Linked DNA regions of Limibacter armeniacum. Each later gene encodes a partner of the first gene's protein in a complex. Links are inferred from orthologs where the notes say so. Each region holds a gene or a part of one and is shown on either strand. Other genes may lie near its edges.

The links.
Region 2: the proteins of V6R21_RS12835 (region 1) and uvrB are in contact, whole or in part, in a crystal structure (PDB 7EGT), measured with the Thermus thermophilus proteins. The link is inferred for Limibacter armeniacum from one-to-one orthologs. Residues at the interface, in WP_096412145.1 of Thermus thermophilus: His654, Arg656, Phe657, Gln666, Asp668, Glu669, Lys680, Arg681, Leu682, Ser683, Lys685, Tyr686, Ala687; in WP_096411307.1 of Thermus thermophilus: Glu23, Leu25, Arg26, Asp27, Gly28, Glu29, Arg30, Phe31, Arg55, Glu326, Asp327, Phe328, Glu379, Ser382, Gln383, His398, Gly400, Arg401.

What each region holds. Positions count from the first base shown.
Region 1 is NZ_JBAJNO010000008.1:1,646,744-1,653,833, forward strand. What follows is about bases 2,303-5,249. They hold V6R21_RS12835 (ATP-dependent helicase), read right to left. Parts: upstream 4,934-5,249; coding sequence 2,672-4,933; downstream 2,303-2,671. Other genes in these bases: V6R21_RS12830 (RidA family protein), read right to left, coding at 2,303-2,572. In the rest of the region: V6R21_RS12820 (hypothetical protein), read right to left, coding at 1-683; V6R21_RS12825 (glycoside hydrolase family 113), read left to right, coding at 1,103-2,149; more of V6R21_RS12830, read right to left, coding at 2,195-2,302; V6R21_RS12840 (YqgE/AlgH family protein), read left to right, coding at 5,369-5,944; V6R21_RS12845 (DUF349 domain-containing protein), read left to right, coding at 6,205-7,090. UniProt on the Escherichia coli protein: A helicase with DNA-dependent ATPase activity. Unwinds DNA duplexes with 3'-5' polarity. Translocates on single-stranded DNA with 3'-5' polarity. Initiates unwinding more efficiently from a nicked substrate than double-stranded DNA.
Region 2 is NZ_JBAJNO010000009.1:2,459,989-2,467,050, forward strand. What follows is about bases 4,144-7,062. They hold uvrB (excinuclease ABC subunit UvrB), read right to left. Parts: upstream 6,662-7,062; coding sequence 4,625-6,661; downstream 4,144-4,624. Other genes in these bases: V6R21_RS28095 (tetratricopeptide repeat protein), read right to left, coding at 4,144-4,600. Outside these bases: V6R21_RS28080 (multiheme c-type cytochrome), read right to left, coding at 1-1,122; V6R21_RS28085 (CYTH domain-containing protein), read right to left, coding at 1,261-1,725; V6R21_RS28090 (YifB family Mg chelatase-like AAA ATPase), read right to left, coding at 1,764-3,305; more of V6R21_RS28095, read right to left, coding at 3,434-4,143. UniProt on the Escherichia coli protein: The UvrABC repair system catalyzes the recognition and processing of DNA lesions. A damage recognition complex composed of 2 UvrA and 2 UvrB subunits scans DNA for abnormalities.

The DNA.
Region 1 (7,090 bases):
CTTCCTGAAGAACTGTCTACGTAAATAGCCGTCTCAATACTGTTTTGAACTTCAGGGTTTTCAGCAATCATATTACCCATAACTACAATATCTCCACTAGAGCCACTATTTACATCAAGGTTTCCTTGTTGGTCAAGAGTGTAGTTATTTAATACAATCAGGTTGCCATTGCCTTCAACTGCTATAGTTGACTTCTGTAGTTGGTGTAGGTTGTAGACAATCAAAGTGCCTCCATCCTCAATCGTAATGTTTGTAAAGCTTGAGCCTCCTCCAATCTCAAGATCCCCTTCTATATAAAGTACCCCTCTTATAGTAAGATTACCGTCATCAAATGAGACTGTACTGCTGATCATATCCGCATTTTCAATGTAGACATAACCATCTGAATAAATCGTTTCATATGACCTGTCTTCTTCAGTTGTATATAATACCGTATCTCCACTGATAATGATACTGCCTATATTTCCTCCACTTGGAACAGGAGGGTAGCCTGAAGGTGGGAAGTCCCATGTGTTGGAATGCGTCCATGTTCCTCCTGAAAAATTGGAAACATAGGTTTGTGCGAATAAGCCTTGAATCGAAAGCAGGAATGTCAAGGTTAACAATAGAGGAAGTAAATAAGATATAAGATTGGCTGTTTTCCCTTTCCTATATGGAGATGAAGAGAATAAATATTTAATCATAGCTTGGGTTCTTTTCGATGGTTGAGTAACTAATCTAAATCGGCAAGTGAATTCGTATGCTTACCATACATCGGGTGATGTGTATTTCATGCTGAGGCTAATTTGTAATGAAGTTAAATGGCTCAGATAAAGTACACTGTAGGAAAAGCAGCGATTTTCTGTCAATTAATGCTGTGTGCTAGTGTTTGAATAGAGATAAAACAATGATAGGGAATTATTGAGGAGGTAGCGTAAAGTTTTAGCAAAGGAATGTAAAGGTGTAAGGTATTTTGCTTTTTTTGAAAAAATGGAGTCTGAATGGTGTTTTTTATTTTGCATATAACACGAATATAGGATGTTACAGATCTGTTTATCGGTTATTTTAAAATAAATGATAAGCTGAAAAAGCATTTACTTATATGCTATAAATAATTCAATTGATGAGTTGTAACTTACAGTTTTTGTGGAGCATGAAAAGCCATTTTTGGGTTGTTATATTTTCGTTATTGGTAGGTTGTACTACAGTTTCAGGAACCACTGATCAAGAGAAAATTAATGGAGTCAACCTTGTAGCCATGAAGCAACAAATAGGGAAGAAGCAGGTTGAGCCTATCAGTAAGTTGGGCGCAAATTGGGTGGCAATTATACCGTATGGATTCACTGACCCAGAACTGTGTAATGTAACATATGACCACCCAAGGCAATGGTATGGAGAGACTAGCAAAGGGGTACGTGAATATGTGGAGTTGTCAACTCAGGAAAAAATGGAAGTGATGCTAAAACCTCACCTTTGGGTAAAAGGACAAGGTTGGGCAGGCGATTTGGAGTTTGAGTCTGAAGTGGAATGGCGTAAATGGGAAGACGGCTACCGTAAGTATATACTTCATTTTGCTGCAATGGCAGATTCGTTAAATATCCCGTTGTTTTGTATAGGAACCGAGTGCCGGAAGGCAGTAACAAAGCGAGAAGGTTTTTGGAGAAGTCTGATTAAGGAAGTGAGAGGTGTGTATAATGGTCAAGTAACATATGCAGCCAATTGGGATAACTATGATAAGGTCCGATTTTGGGACGACTTAGATTTGATAGGGATTGATGGCTATTTTCCTGTATGTACTGATAAAACACCTGAAGTAAATCTGCTTGAAAAGGGATGGGAATCCGTTATGCTAAATCTGGAAGAATTGGCTGAGCAATTTCAAAAGCAGGTCATTTTTACAGAGTTTGGATATCAGAGTATAGACTATGCCGCAGATGGTCATTGGAAACACAATGGAGACACTTTACAGGTTAATCAGCAAGGTCAAGCGAATGCATATCAGGCTATATTCAACTGTTTCTGGAAGGAAGATTGGTTTGCTGGAGGTTTTCTTTGGAAATGGTTTCCAACTCACGAAACGTTAGGGGAAAGGCAGGATAAGCGTTATACTCCTCAAGGGAAATTGGCAGAAGAGGTAATCAGGAGTTTTTATAACAAAAGAATGGATTAAAGATAAAGCGTCGCAATAGATCACTCAATATTGCGACGCTTTATTTTAGTTGACTGCGATACATGAAATCTCAACATTCACGTCTTTAGGAAGTCTAGCGACCTCTACAGTTTCTCTTGCAGGAGCGTCATCACCAAAATAACTGCCATAAGCTTCATTGATCTTGCCGAAGTCATCCATGTTTTTGATAAAGATGCTGCACTTTACCACGCTGCTGAAATCCATTCCTGCTTCTTCAAGAATAAAGCGAAGGTTTTTCATTACCTGATGCGTTTCTTCTTCGATACTACCGTTAATCAGGTTGCCTGAAGCAGCATCAAAAGGAATCTGTCCAGAAACATATAAGGTGTTTCCTGCCAATATAGCTTGGTTATAAGGCCCGATAGGAGCAGGAGCCTTGTCACTTGTGATAATTTTTTTCATTTGTCAATTGGTTATATAAAATGAGAAATATATAGGATCCAAATATCTGTAAAGCATAAAGCCATTCTCCTGTAGGTAATGGCTTTATGCTTAATTTAATCAGTTTAGAATCATCAGTTTGGCAAAAGCCAAAATAAGTGTCTTCTCACCTTCACGGTCAAACCTTACCTTGGCACGTTTGTCTGCGCCATCAATTTCCATTTTAGTAATGATACCTTCTCCAAACTTGACGTGCATTACACGCATTCCTTCCTTCAAGTCATTTGGATCACAAGCAACAAAGTTATCAGGCACCTGAGTCGTCTTCTTGTTAAAACCTGAGGTTCTTCTTTGGTTAAGGTTTGTAGGTTGATTGTTGTTGCTTCCTACTTTGGTAAAGCCACTTGGTACACGAGGTGGTTCATTGCTAAAGCTGCTTGAAACAACACCTCTGGCATTGATAAATGTACGGTCAATCTCACCAAGGAAACGGCTAGGTTCACACATGATCAATTTGCCAAAACGGTAACGTTGTAGTGCAAATGACAGGAAGAGTTTCTTTTTGGCCCGTGTCATGGCTACATAGAACAGACGGCGTTCCTCTTCAAGGTCAGCCCTGCTTTCCAGCATCATTTGTGAAGGGAAGAGATTTTCTTCCATACCAACAATATACACATGATCAAACTCAAGTCCTTTTGACATGTGAATGGTCATCAGAGTAATGGTGTCTTCGTCGGCATCCTGATCCGTAGAGGTGATCAATGATACTTCCTGAAGGAATGAGTCCAGACTTTTATCTTCTTTTTCAGGATCTTCTGAAAATGCCTTGATAGCGTTCAGTAGTTCTTGAAGGTTTTCATAACGTACTTTTCCTTCAACAGTCTTGTCGTCATACAGCTCTCGAAGCATACCAGAGTTTTTGGCAATGAGGCTGGCAGCTTCAAAAGCGTCCTTCTGCTCCACAGTAAACTGGAAGGCTTTGATCATATCAGCAAACTGCTCTATAGATGTAGCGGCACGACCACTGATAAAGCGTCTGATATTTGAGACAACATCCCATATTTTCAGGTTGTTCTCATTTGCAATAACTCTCAGTTTGTTAACGGTAGTTAGACCAATACCTCTTTTAGGGTAATTGATAATCCTTTTGAAGGCTTCCTCGTCAGCAGGGTTCATGACAAAGCGCAGGTACGCTACCATGTCCTTGATTTCCTTTCTTGAGTAGAAAGACAAACCACCAACAATCTTGTATTTGATATTGGTACGGCGAAGGGCTTCCTCTATCGCACGTGACTGGGAGTTGGTACGGTAGAGGATGGCGATATCACTGTTCCTAAGGCCATGTGTCATTTTCTCTTCAAAAATGGAACTGGCTACAATTTTCGCCTCTTCATTGTCTGTCGCTGTCTTGAAGATTTCAATCAGAGCACCTGCATCATTCTGGGTCCAGACGTTTTTAGGAAGCTGGTGCTGGTTGAAGCGGATAATGGAGTTAGCCGCCTCTACAATGTTCTGTGATGAACGGTAGTTTTGTTCCAGCTTGACCACCTTCAGGTCCGGATAGTCTTTCTCAAAGTTCAGGATATTCTGAATGTTAGCACCACGGAAAGCATAGATTGACTGAGCGTCGTCACCTACGACACAGATGTTCTGGAAACGGGCAGCCAGCTTTTTGGTAATGACATATTGGGAGATGTTCGTATCCTGAAACTCATCAATCATTACATAGCGGAACTTGTCCTGATACTTGTTCAGTACATCCGGAAACTTGTGGAACAGTACGTTGGTATTGAAAAGCAGGTCATCAAAGTCCATGGCATTTGCCTTGAAGCATCTGATCGCATACTCTTTGTATATTTCCGAGATCTTGTGTCTGCCGGAAGCCTCATCTTCAATGCGAAGCTCATTGTTGTTCTCATACATGCGCCAAGATATCAGGTTGTTCTTGGCACTTGAGATGCGGGATAGGACAGAATTGGGTTTGTATAGTTTGTCATCAAGGTTCATGTCTTTGACAATGCCTTTGATCACAGATTTAGAATCTTCGGTATCATAGATGGTGAAATTGCTCTGATACCCCATTTTGTCAGCTTCAAAGCGAAGAATTCTGGCAAAGATGGAGTGAAATGTGCCCATCCAAAGGTTTTTGGCATCACTGCCTACTACCTCTTCGATCCGCTCACGCATTTCACGGGCAGCCTTATTGGTAAAAGTCAATGACAATATATTGAAAGGCTCGACACCCTGTTCCATCAGATAGGCGATCTTGTAAGTCAGTACCCTCGTTTTGCCAGAGCCTGCACCAGCTATAATCATCATTGGGCCATCGTTGTAAACAACAGCTTCTCTTTGCGGTTCATTTAAGCTTTCCAGATAATCCATACTACTCTAAGAATCTATGCAATAAGGGGTTAGCCCCTATGGTTGTGCCATATATGTTGTTAACAAGGCGATCGTTTCCATTTTCCAATAATTATAAAGGGGAAATGAGTCGCCAATAGTTGCGCAAGTTAAGTAATTTTTGACGAGCAAACGGATATTTCCCATCTTAGATATTAGGCAAAGACGGCATTAGACTTGCTATAATTTAATTTGTAAGAAAATAGGTGTGTTTTTTTAAGCCTAAATTGTGTTCCTAAAAGATAGGAATAGTGTAATTAGGAATTTATCGGGATATCACTTTTGTTTTTTTACAGAACTTTTCAATTTGTATTGACTATGAAGGCAATTTAGTTACTAACAAATTAAATTGATTAACTTATAGGAAAGGCATCTACCTGCCGATTTATGTTTCTTGAACATTTTAAAGTTCCTGCCATGGATTTCGATCTGAATTTTAGTCAAAATGTAGCGGTGAAAAAGGGAGACCTTTTGGTAGCCGAGCCTTTCTTGAAAGACCCGAATTTTGAGCGTTCTGTAATCCTGATCTGTGAACATACTGATGAGGAAGGGTCCTTTGGTTTGATTCTGAATAAACAGTCGCTTGTCAGTGTGGAGCAGGTGACCGATCAGCTCCAGCTCAATTCACCACTCTATGTAGGGGGCCCTGTAGAGCAGAATACTTTGTATTACATCCATAAGTTTAAGGATTTGGATGGGGCTTTGCCGCTGAAAAATGGACTTTACTGGGGAGGTAGTTATGATCACCTCAAGGAGTTGAGTACTACGGGGCAAGTTAGTACCGAAAATTGCCGCTTTTTTATGGGTTATAGTGGTTGGGGTAGCTTTCAGCTGAAAGGGGAGTTGGAAAGAAACTCTTGGATCGTCACACATGCCAACCTTTCAGGTCTTTTTGATATTGATCCTGATAAGTTATGGAAAAAGGTACTTACAGCGATGGGCGGCAAGTACAAGGTCATTGCCAATTATCCTATGGAGCCACGAATGAACTGAAACATCCTCTTAAACAGGAATCGTTTTTGAGGAGATATAAATAAGTTTGAAAAGAAAAATTATTCTGATAGAACGGAATTAGGTAAAATGAATTTTGGACAAATCCATTTAATTCATTTCAGTTTAGTAAGAAATTGCTAATTTTGAATTGAATAGAATCGGATTTTTAACCTCAATGTAGGCGCTGTTTTTAAGTACAGTTTCTTTTGTCCGATAGTAACAGACGGTACTTGCATTGAGTTTTGAAAGGTACGTTTGTTATGAGTACACATTCGGAAGAAGATCGTAAAGACAAAGCTCAAAATGTGGAGGCCGGAAACAATTCTAGTGAAACAAAGGGAGCTGTGAATCAAGAAAACAGGGATTCAGATAATAAAATCTTGGACATGGAAACTGAAAAGCAAAAGGTAGAAGAATCGGTGGCTGCTGATAAAGCAGCTGAGCAAGCAAATGTGGAAGCATCGGCATCTGCTGAAAATGCAGATTCTCACGAGCATGAGGATGACCTTGAAGAGGACCGTGATTACTCAGGTTTATCCAAAAAAGAATTGATTAAGGAGAGTGAAAAACTACTCCACCACGCTGATGTTGTCAAAGCTGAAAAGCATGCACGTCAGCTGAAAGAGGCGATGGACCATATCCGTGATGAAGAGCGTGAGGTGGCAAAAGCTGAATATGTAGAAGCACAAGGTAATGATGAGGGGTTTGAGTACCATGACACAGACCTTGATGTTTTTTACACCAACTACAAGGCAATCCGTGAGCGCAAGAAGAAGCATTTCGAAGAGATGCAACAGATGCGTGAGTCTAACCTGAAGAAAAAGCAGGCAATTATTGACAAGATCAAGTCACTGATTGAAGAGACTGACCAGAAAGGGATTATGGCTAAGATGAAAGACCTGCAAAAGCAGTGGAAAGAAATCGGTGCTGTCCCTCAAATGGAGGCGGATGAGCTATATAAAACTTACAGTGCATTACTCGATATGTTCTATGACCAAATGAGCATTGAGTTTGAGCTGAAAGAGTTAGACAGAAAGAAAAACTATGAGGCAAAAGAAGCCCTTTGCGATAGAGCAGAGAAGCTGATTGAGCTTGAAAATATCAACGATGCCGTTGCACAGCTGAACTTGCTGCACGACGAATTCA
Region 2 (7,062 bases), on another replicon or contig:
ATTCCCCATATAAACAGCTCCATCCATATGGCAATTGATACACTGTGCACCTTTGGTTTCCTTCTCATGAAAATGGTGCAGCTTGCTGTCATATGACTTATCATGACACTGTAGGCAAAGTGCATTGGTCAACGTCTTGACCTTACTGGTATGTGGATCATGGCAGTTTGTACACATCACATTGTTCTGGTGCATCTTACTTGACATGAAAGAGCTCAACACATAATCCTCATCCCGTATCTGTCCATCTGCGTGATAATTCTCGGTTGTTAGCAGATTAGGCACAAATGACTGCATCATCTCTGGCTGAGGGTTTGAGTTCTCTGTCATCATTGTTCGACGAGCATGGCAACTACCACAAACACTCAGCTGTACTTCCTGCTGCTGAAAATCCACAAAATGTCCTGTCGAATAGCTTTCTCCTTTTTCCATTGCCTCTACATGTTGCTTACCTGCACCATGACAAGACTCACAGCTGACGTTGATCTCCGAGAAAGTAGTATGGTAAGTCCAATCTTGTTCATTGAAGTTTTTCTTCAGGTTGGTGCTATGGCAAGATGCACACATGTTCTGCCAATTCTGAGAGTTACCTGTCCAATGAAGCCAATCGTTAGGTTGTATCTTGTCTCCGGCATATTGATGGAACCATTTCTTCTTTTCTGTATCCCAACTAGCACGCATCACTTGTACTTTTCCTCCCGGAAATTCTACCATATACTGTTGTAGTGGCGCCCATCCGAACGTATATGCAATTTTATAGGTATTCTCTGAACCGTCTATCTCCTTGACAGTAGCATAGTAAGCTGAATCTTTCTGATGAAACCTGTACTGCACACCATCGATCTTGACTTCTGTGTCGTTGAAGTTCCCTCGAACACTCTTATCCGTAGCTTTTTTCATTGCCATATCATGGTCTGAATCCTGCCAATGGTGATAGGCTTGCTCGTGGCATTTGATACAGGATTCTTTTCCAATATATGAGTTGGTTGCCGCCAGGATTTCATCATTTCCTAATTGGTTGTTAGTTAGTTCTGAAGGTTTTTTCTGGCAACTAATGAAAACGATATAAGCAAAGAGTAGGGTAATGGAAAAAAACCCTGCTGTACGTAAGGTATTGTTCATAGGTAGATATTCTTTCAAGTATGATTTTTTAAAGATAACAAGAATCATCACACCACCTACATTGATACAAAAAATGGACAAAGGTGATGTACATACTGACATTACTTTGCCCATTTCCAATACTTATTGTACCCTAATCTATTTCCATGTTTTAAAGGGGTGTTGAGATAAATAGGAATTATAATAGCGCTTATCTCCTGAAACTTCCTCCCCAAGCCAATCGGGCTTATCAAATTGTTCGGCTTCATCAGAGAGCTCTACCTCTGCCATGACTAACCCTTCGTTATCCCCAAAAAAATGGTCTATCTCAAAAGTATGCTTTCCAACTTCTACCTCAGTTCTAGTCTTCTCAATCACACCCGGTTCACAGATTTTCAGTAACTGTTCCGCTTCTTGGACAGGAATTTCCTTTTCCCACTCATATCTACTAATACCCGTTTCGTTGCCTATTCCTTTAATGGTTAGGAAAGCGCGCTCTCCTTTTACTCTTACCCTTACCGTTCGTTCAGGTACAGAACTGAGATACCCTTGTACAATGCGGGTCGTTTTCCCTTCGGGTAAATCCCCTTTTACCAAAAACTTTCTTTCTATTTCCTGTGACATGGCTTTGTAGCGTTTTGATTTTAGAGTTGAGGTGTGTTTTAACCTGCCCAATTTTCCCTGTCCAGACTTCTGTACTGAATTGCTTCTGCCAAATGTTCAGGCAATATACGCTCAGCCCCTGCCAAGTCCGCTATTGTTCTTGACACTTTCAAGATGCGGTCATAAGCCCTGGCTGAAAGTCCTAGTTTTTGCATGGCAGCTTTCAACAAGTTTTTTCCCACTTCATCAATTTCACAAACTTCCTTTACCTGCTGCGAAGCCATCATGGCGTTGGAATAAACACCTTTTACCTCCTTGAAGCGTTCACTTTGTATTTCTCTTGCCTGCATCACTCGCTCACGGATCTCTTCACTGCTTTCTGTCTTACGGTTAGCCGTCATCTCATCAAAGTTGATAGGTGTTACCTCCACATGTAAGTCTATACGATCCAACAACGGTCCACTGATCTTATTGAGGTAACGTTGTACAGTTCCCGGAGCACATACACATTCTTTTTCGGGATGATTATGATAACCACATGGACAAGGATTCATACTGGCTATCAACATAAAGTTCGCAGGATAATCTACTGACATCTTTGCCTGTGAAATGGTTACCTGCCTTTCTTCCAAAGGCTGACGCATTACCTCCAAAACTGTACGTTTGAATTCAGGTAACTCATCTAAAAATAAAACCCCATTATGTGCCAATGAGATCTCCCCCGGTTGAGGGACACCTCCACCGCCAACAAGCGCTACATCACTGATTGTATGGTGTGGCGCACGGTAAGGTCGTCTAGGCATCAATTGAGCATCTGAACCCAACCTACCTGCTACAGAGTGAATCTTGGTTGTTTCCAATGCTTCCTGCAAAGTGGGAGGGGGGAGAATAGTCGGTAGCCTTTTTGCCAACATGGTTTTTCCTGCACCGGGAGGTCCTACCATAATGACGTTATGTCCACCAGCTGCCGCAATTTCCAATGCTCGCTTAATATTTTCCTGACCTTGTACTTGAGAGAAATCTACTGTATAATCATTCAGTGAATCAAAGAATATTTCTCTGGTATCTATTTTCAAGGGAGGTATTTCACTTTTCCCTTTCACAAAATCTATGGCCTCACGCAAGGAGCTGACGCCTATTACATCAAGGTTATTGACAATTGCTGCCTCACCTGCATTCTCTACAGGAAGAATAAAACCTTTGAACCCTTGCTTTCGTGCTTCAATCGCAATCGGCAACGCCCCTTTGATAGGACGAAGACTTCCATCCAGTGCCAGCTCACCCAACACTATATACTGCTCCAGTCGCTCAGAATAAATTTGTCCTGACGAAGCCAACATTCCTAAAGCAATTGGCAGGTCAAAAGCCGCACCTTCTTTTCGTCTGTCAGCAGGGGCTAGGTTTACCACTACTTTCTGCCTCGGTATCACATAACCATCGTGCTTTACAGCTGACTCAATACGGTGAATACTTTCCTTGATGGCGTTATCAGGTAAGCCTACCATATAAAAACCAGTGCCACCATCAAGCGTACTTGCCTCAATTGAAATTAGAAAAGCATCCACCCCATGTACAGCACTGCCAAAGGTCTTAGCGATCATATTGAATAGTTTTTAGTCTCTTTATTTTCTGTGTTATCAAAAGCAAACAAACCTAACGAATTAATCATAAAGAATGATTAACCCATCAGGTTTGCTGTAAGGTTAGAAGCTATTATAAAGGTCAGGTCTTATTGTACACCCACCTTTTCCATTGGAGCAGAAAGACGTTCAAGCAGTTTGCGCTTTTCCTCTTGCTCTTTTTGTTCTTCCTTCTCTCGTTGCATTTGTTCCAATACCTCTGGGTTACGGCGGATATAATCCTGCCAACGGAGTGCTTTCTCCACTCTCTGCAACGCTACCTGACCATCCGTAAAGGTAGAATCCAGCTCTACTGCTTTTGTGTAGAACTCTTTTGCCTCTTCATGCTTTTTATACCAATACTCATAAGTCATTCCCAATTCATAATAAGCATCTTTCTGATCAGGATGTTCCGCAATTACTTTTCGGTAATAACCTTCTGCCACCTCAGGTTGCTTTTTCTTACGGTAAAAATCACCCAGCTTTTTAGCAACTTTCCAGTAGGTATCATCCAATGCAAATGCCTTATCATACCAAAACATGGCACTATCTGCTAAGCCTGTACTCTCCAAAGCTCTTCCCATCTCTGTGTACAGTCCTACATGAGGAGCACAATTTTCAATTGCCACAGCCCCATAACGAAGTGCACTGCGTGGCTTTCCAAAATTGTTGTACAAATCCATCAACCTAGTATACGCCTTGGTATAATCCTTCTTTTTGCCAACACTCTCACGCAAGTACTTCATAGCGCGTGTTGTATCATTGTCCGCTGCATATACAGCTCCGATACTGAAAAGTGTAATGGCATCATCAGGTACAATCTGCTGTGCAATGCGAAGGTATTCCAGCGCTTTTTTGTTCTCACCCTTTTCATAATAGCAAGACCCGATTAAGCTGTACAGTTCGGGTTCCCTAAAACCCAACTCTCCTGCACGCTGTGCAGCACTAAGCGCTTCTGTCAATGCTTCTCGCTGAAAAAGCATTCGTGCTTTCAGGAAGTAATACCTTGCATTGGTACTATCCCTTTTTAGAGAAGTTTCTATATCAGACAGAGCCGCCGATATCTCCCCATTTGCTTCATGGAGACGAGAACGCAAGTAGTAGTACCTTGCATTGTCTGGCTCATCGTCAATCACGTCATTCATAAACGCTATCTGTCTGCGATAAAACTCATCCGTTTGTTCCCTCAGATTGATTAGGGCATCCATATCCTGCTTCTCTTTTTTACAGGATATCAATACCAAAAAAGCCAATATAATTAGTTTAGTGTACCTCATATTTATGATTGACAATGCTATAGGCTACTTGCCTTCTTGTTCCTTTTTGAGTTTCTGCAATTCAAACATTTCATCACGAAGCTGTGCAGCTGTAATGAAGTCCAAATCCTTCGCTGCTTTCTCCATTCGCTTCTTCGTCTCTGCTATTAACTTGTCAAAGTCCTGTACATTTCCATAGCTAGCTGGGCTTTCTGCAAATGTCGTCACTTCTTTAGGTGCAGCAGCAGCTTCCTGCTCAATACGCAAGCCTGAATGGTCTGCCACACGAGTCTGTCCAATAATCTGGTCACTGGACTTCTTAACGGTTCTAGGTGTAATACCATGTTCCTTGTTAAAGTCCATCTGTATTTTCCGACGGCGGTTCGTCTCGTCAATTGACTTCTTCATGGACTTGGTCATCTTGTCTGCATACATGATCACCCTACCGTTCGAGTTTCGGGCTGCACGACCGATGGTCTGTATCAGCGAACGTTCATTACGCAAAAATCCTTCCTTATCGGCATCCATAATCGCCACAAGTGAAACTTCGGGCAAATCAAGTCCCTCACGAAGAAGGTTTACACCCACAAGGACATCAAATACTCCCAACCTCAATTCACGAAGGATTTCTACCCTATCCAGTGGCTTCACCTCAGAGTGCATAAAACGCGCCTTGATCCTGATTTGGTCAAAGTACTTCGTCAGTTCTTCAGCCATTCTTTTGGTCAAGGTCGTAATCAGTACCCGCTCACCTCGTTTGATTGTATCATCAATTTCTTCTAACAGATCATCTATCTGGTTGGTACTTGGCCTGACAGAAATCTCAGGATCCAGTAAGCCTGTAGGACGAATCACCTGCTCTACTACAGTACCTTCTGTTTGTATTAGTTCGTAGTCTCCAGGTGTAGCACTCACAAAAATGGACTGTTTCACTACATTTTCAAACTCATTGAAAGTCAGTGGACGGTTATCCAAAGCAGATGGCAACCTGAATCCATAATCCACCAATGACACTTTCCTTGAACGGTCACCTCCCCACATAGCTCGAATTTGAGGCATGGTTACGTGACTTTCATCTACTACTAGCAGGAAATCATCTGGAAAATAGTCCAGTAAACAGAATGGACGCTGTCCCGGTTCTCTGCGGTCAAAATATCGGGAATAGTTCTCCACTCCTGAACAGTAACCTAGCTCCCGCATCATCTCAAGGTCAAACTCTGTACGTTCCTTGATACGCTTCGCTTCCTCGACCCTGCCTTCACGTTCAAAGTAACGGATCTGTTCCACCATGTCGTCCTGAATCTCACGAATTGCCTGATGTAATGTGTCTTGCCCTGTCACAAATAAGTTGGCAGGGAAAATCGTAATCGCACTTTCGTCAGAAGTCTTCTTACCTGTTTCAGGGTCGATACGCTGAATCTGCTCCACTTCATCTCCCCAAAAGAAAATACGGTAAGCAAAGTCTGCATAGGCAGGGAAAATATCTACAGTGTCTCCTTTTACCCTAAAAGTACCCCTTTTGAATTCCGCCTCAGTACGGCTATAAAGGATATCCACCAAGTTAAATAACAGCTGATTTCTGGATACGACTTCTCCAGCCTTTATCCGAACGATGTTCTTACCAAACTCCTCAGGGTTACCGATACCATAAATACATGAAACTGATGCCACCACGATTACATCACGTCTACCTGACAGTAGGGCAGAAGTAGCTGCCAGTCTCAGCTTTTCGATCTCCTCATTAATCGCCAAATCCTTCTCGATATAGGTATTCGTTGTGGAGATATAAGCTTCAGGCTGGTAATAGTCATAGTAAGATATAAAGTACTCTACTGCATTTTCAGGAAAGAACTGCTTGAACTCTCCATAAAGCTGTGCAGCCAATGTCTTGTTATGACTCAACACCAATGTAGGGCGCTGTACTTCCTGTATTACATTGGCAATGGTAAAAGTTTTACCAGAACCTGTAACCCCTAGCAGCACTTGTGAAGTTTCTCCTGATTCCAGGTTATGGGAAAGCTCCTTAATCGCTGCTGGCTGATCCCCCATAGGGGAAAAATCCGATGCCAGTTTAAAATCCATGAGTTTCTGTATATTTCTTTGAATTTCCCCTTACGGAAAATGCTGATAACAATTTGATTAGAACAGTATTCTTACCCTCTCAACTTCAATATGCGATTGATTGTTAACTGCCCCATTTGAGTGTTGACAAATGTAACTAAAAATTTCCTGCGATGTGGTGTTCCTCCTTTTCATTACACATCATACAAATACCCACATTTAACCTCAATTCCTTTGTGCTTACTTATCACAAATCATTATTAAGTCGTAATAAAAAACATTTTTTTTGAACAAAAATCGTCTCAAAAAAATCCATCCTAAAATAAGCCTCACTACCTCCAAGTATCTCTACCTTCCTCTCTCTACCCTAATCTCAATACGAGTACCAAACAGCTTGAGTGTATGGATTCAAACAGCAAATA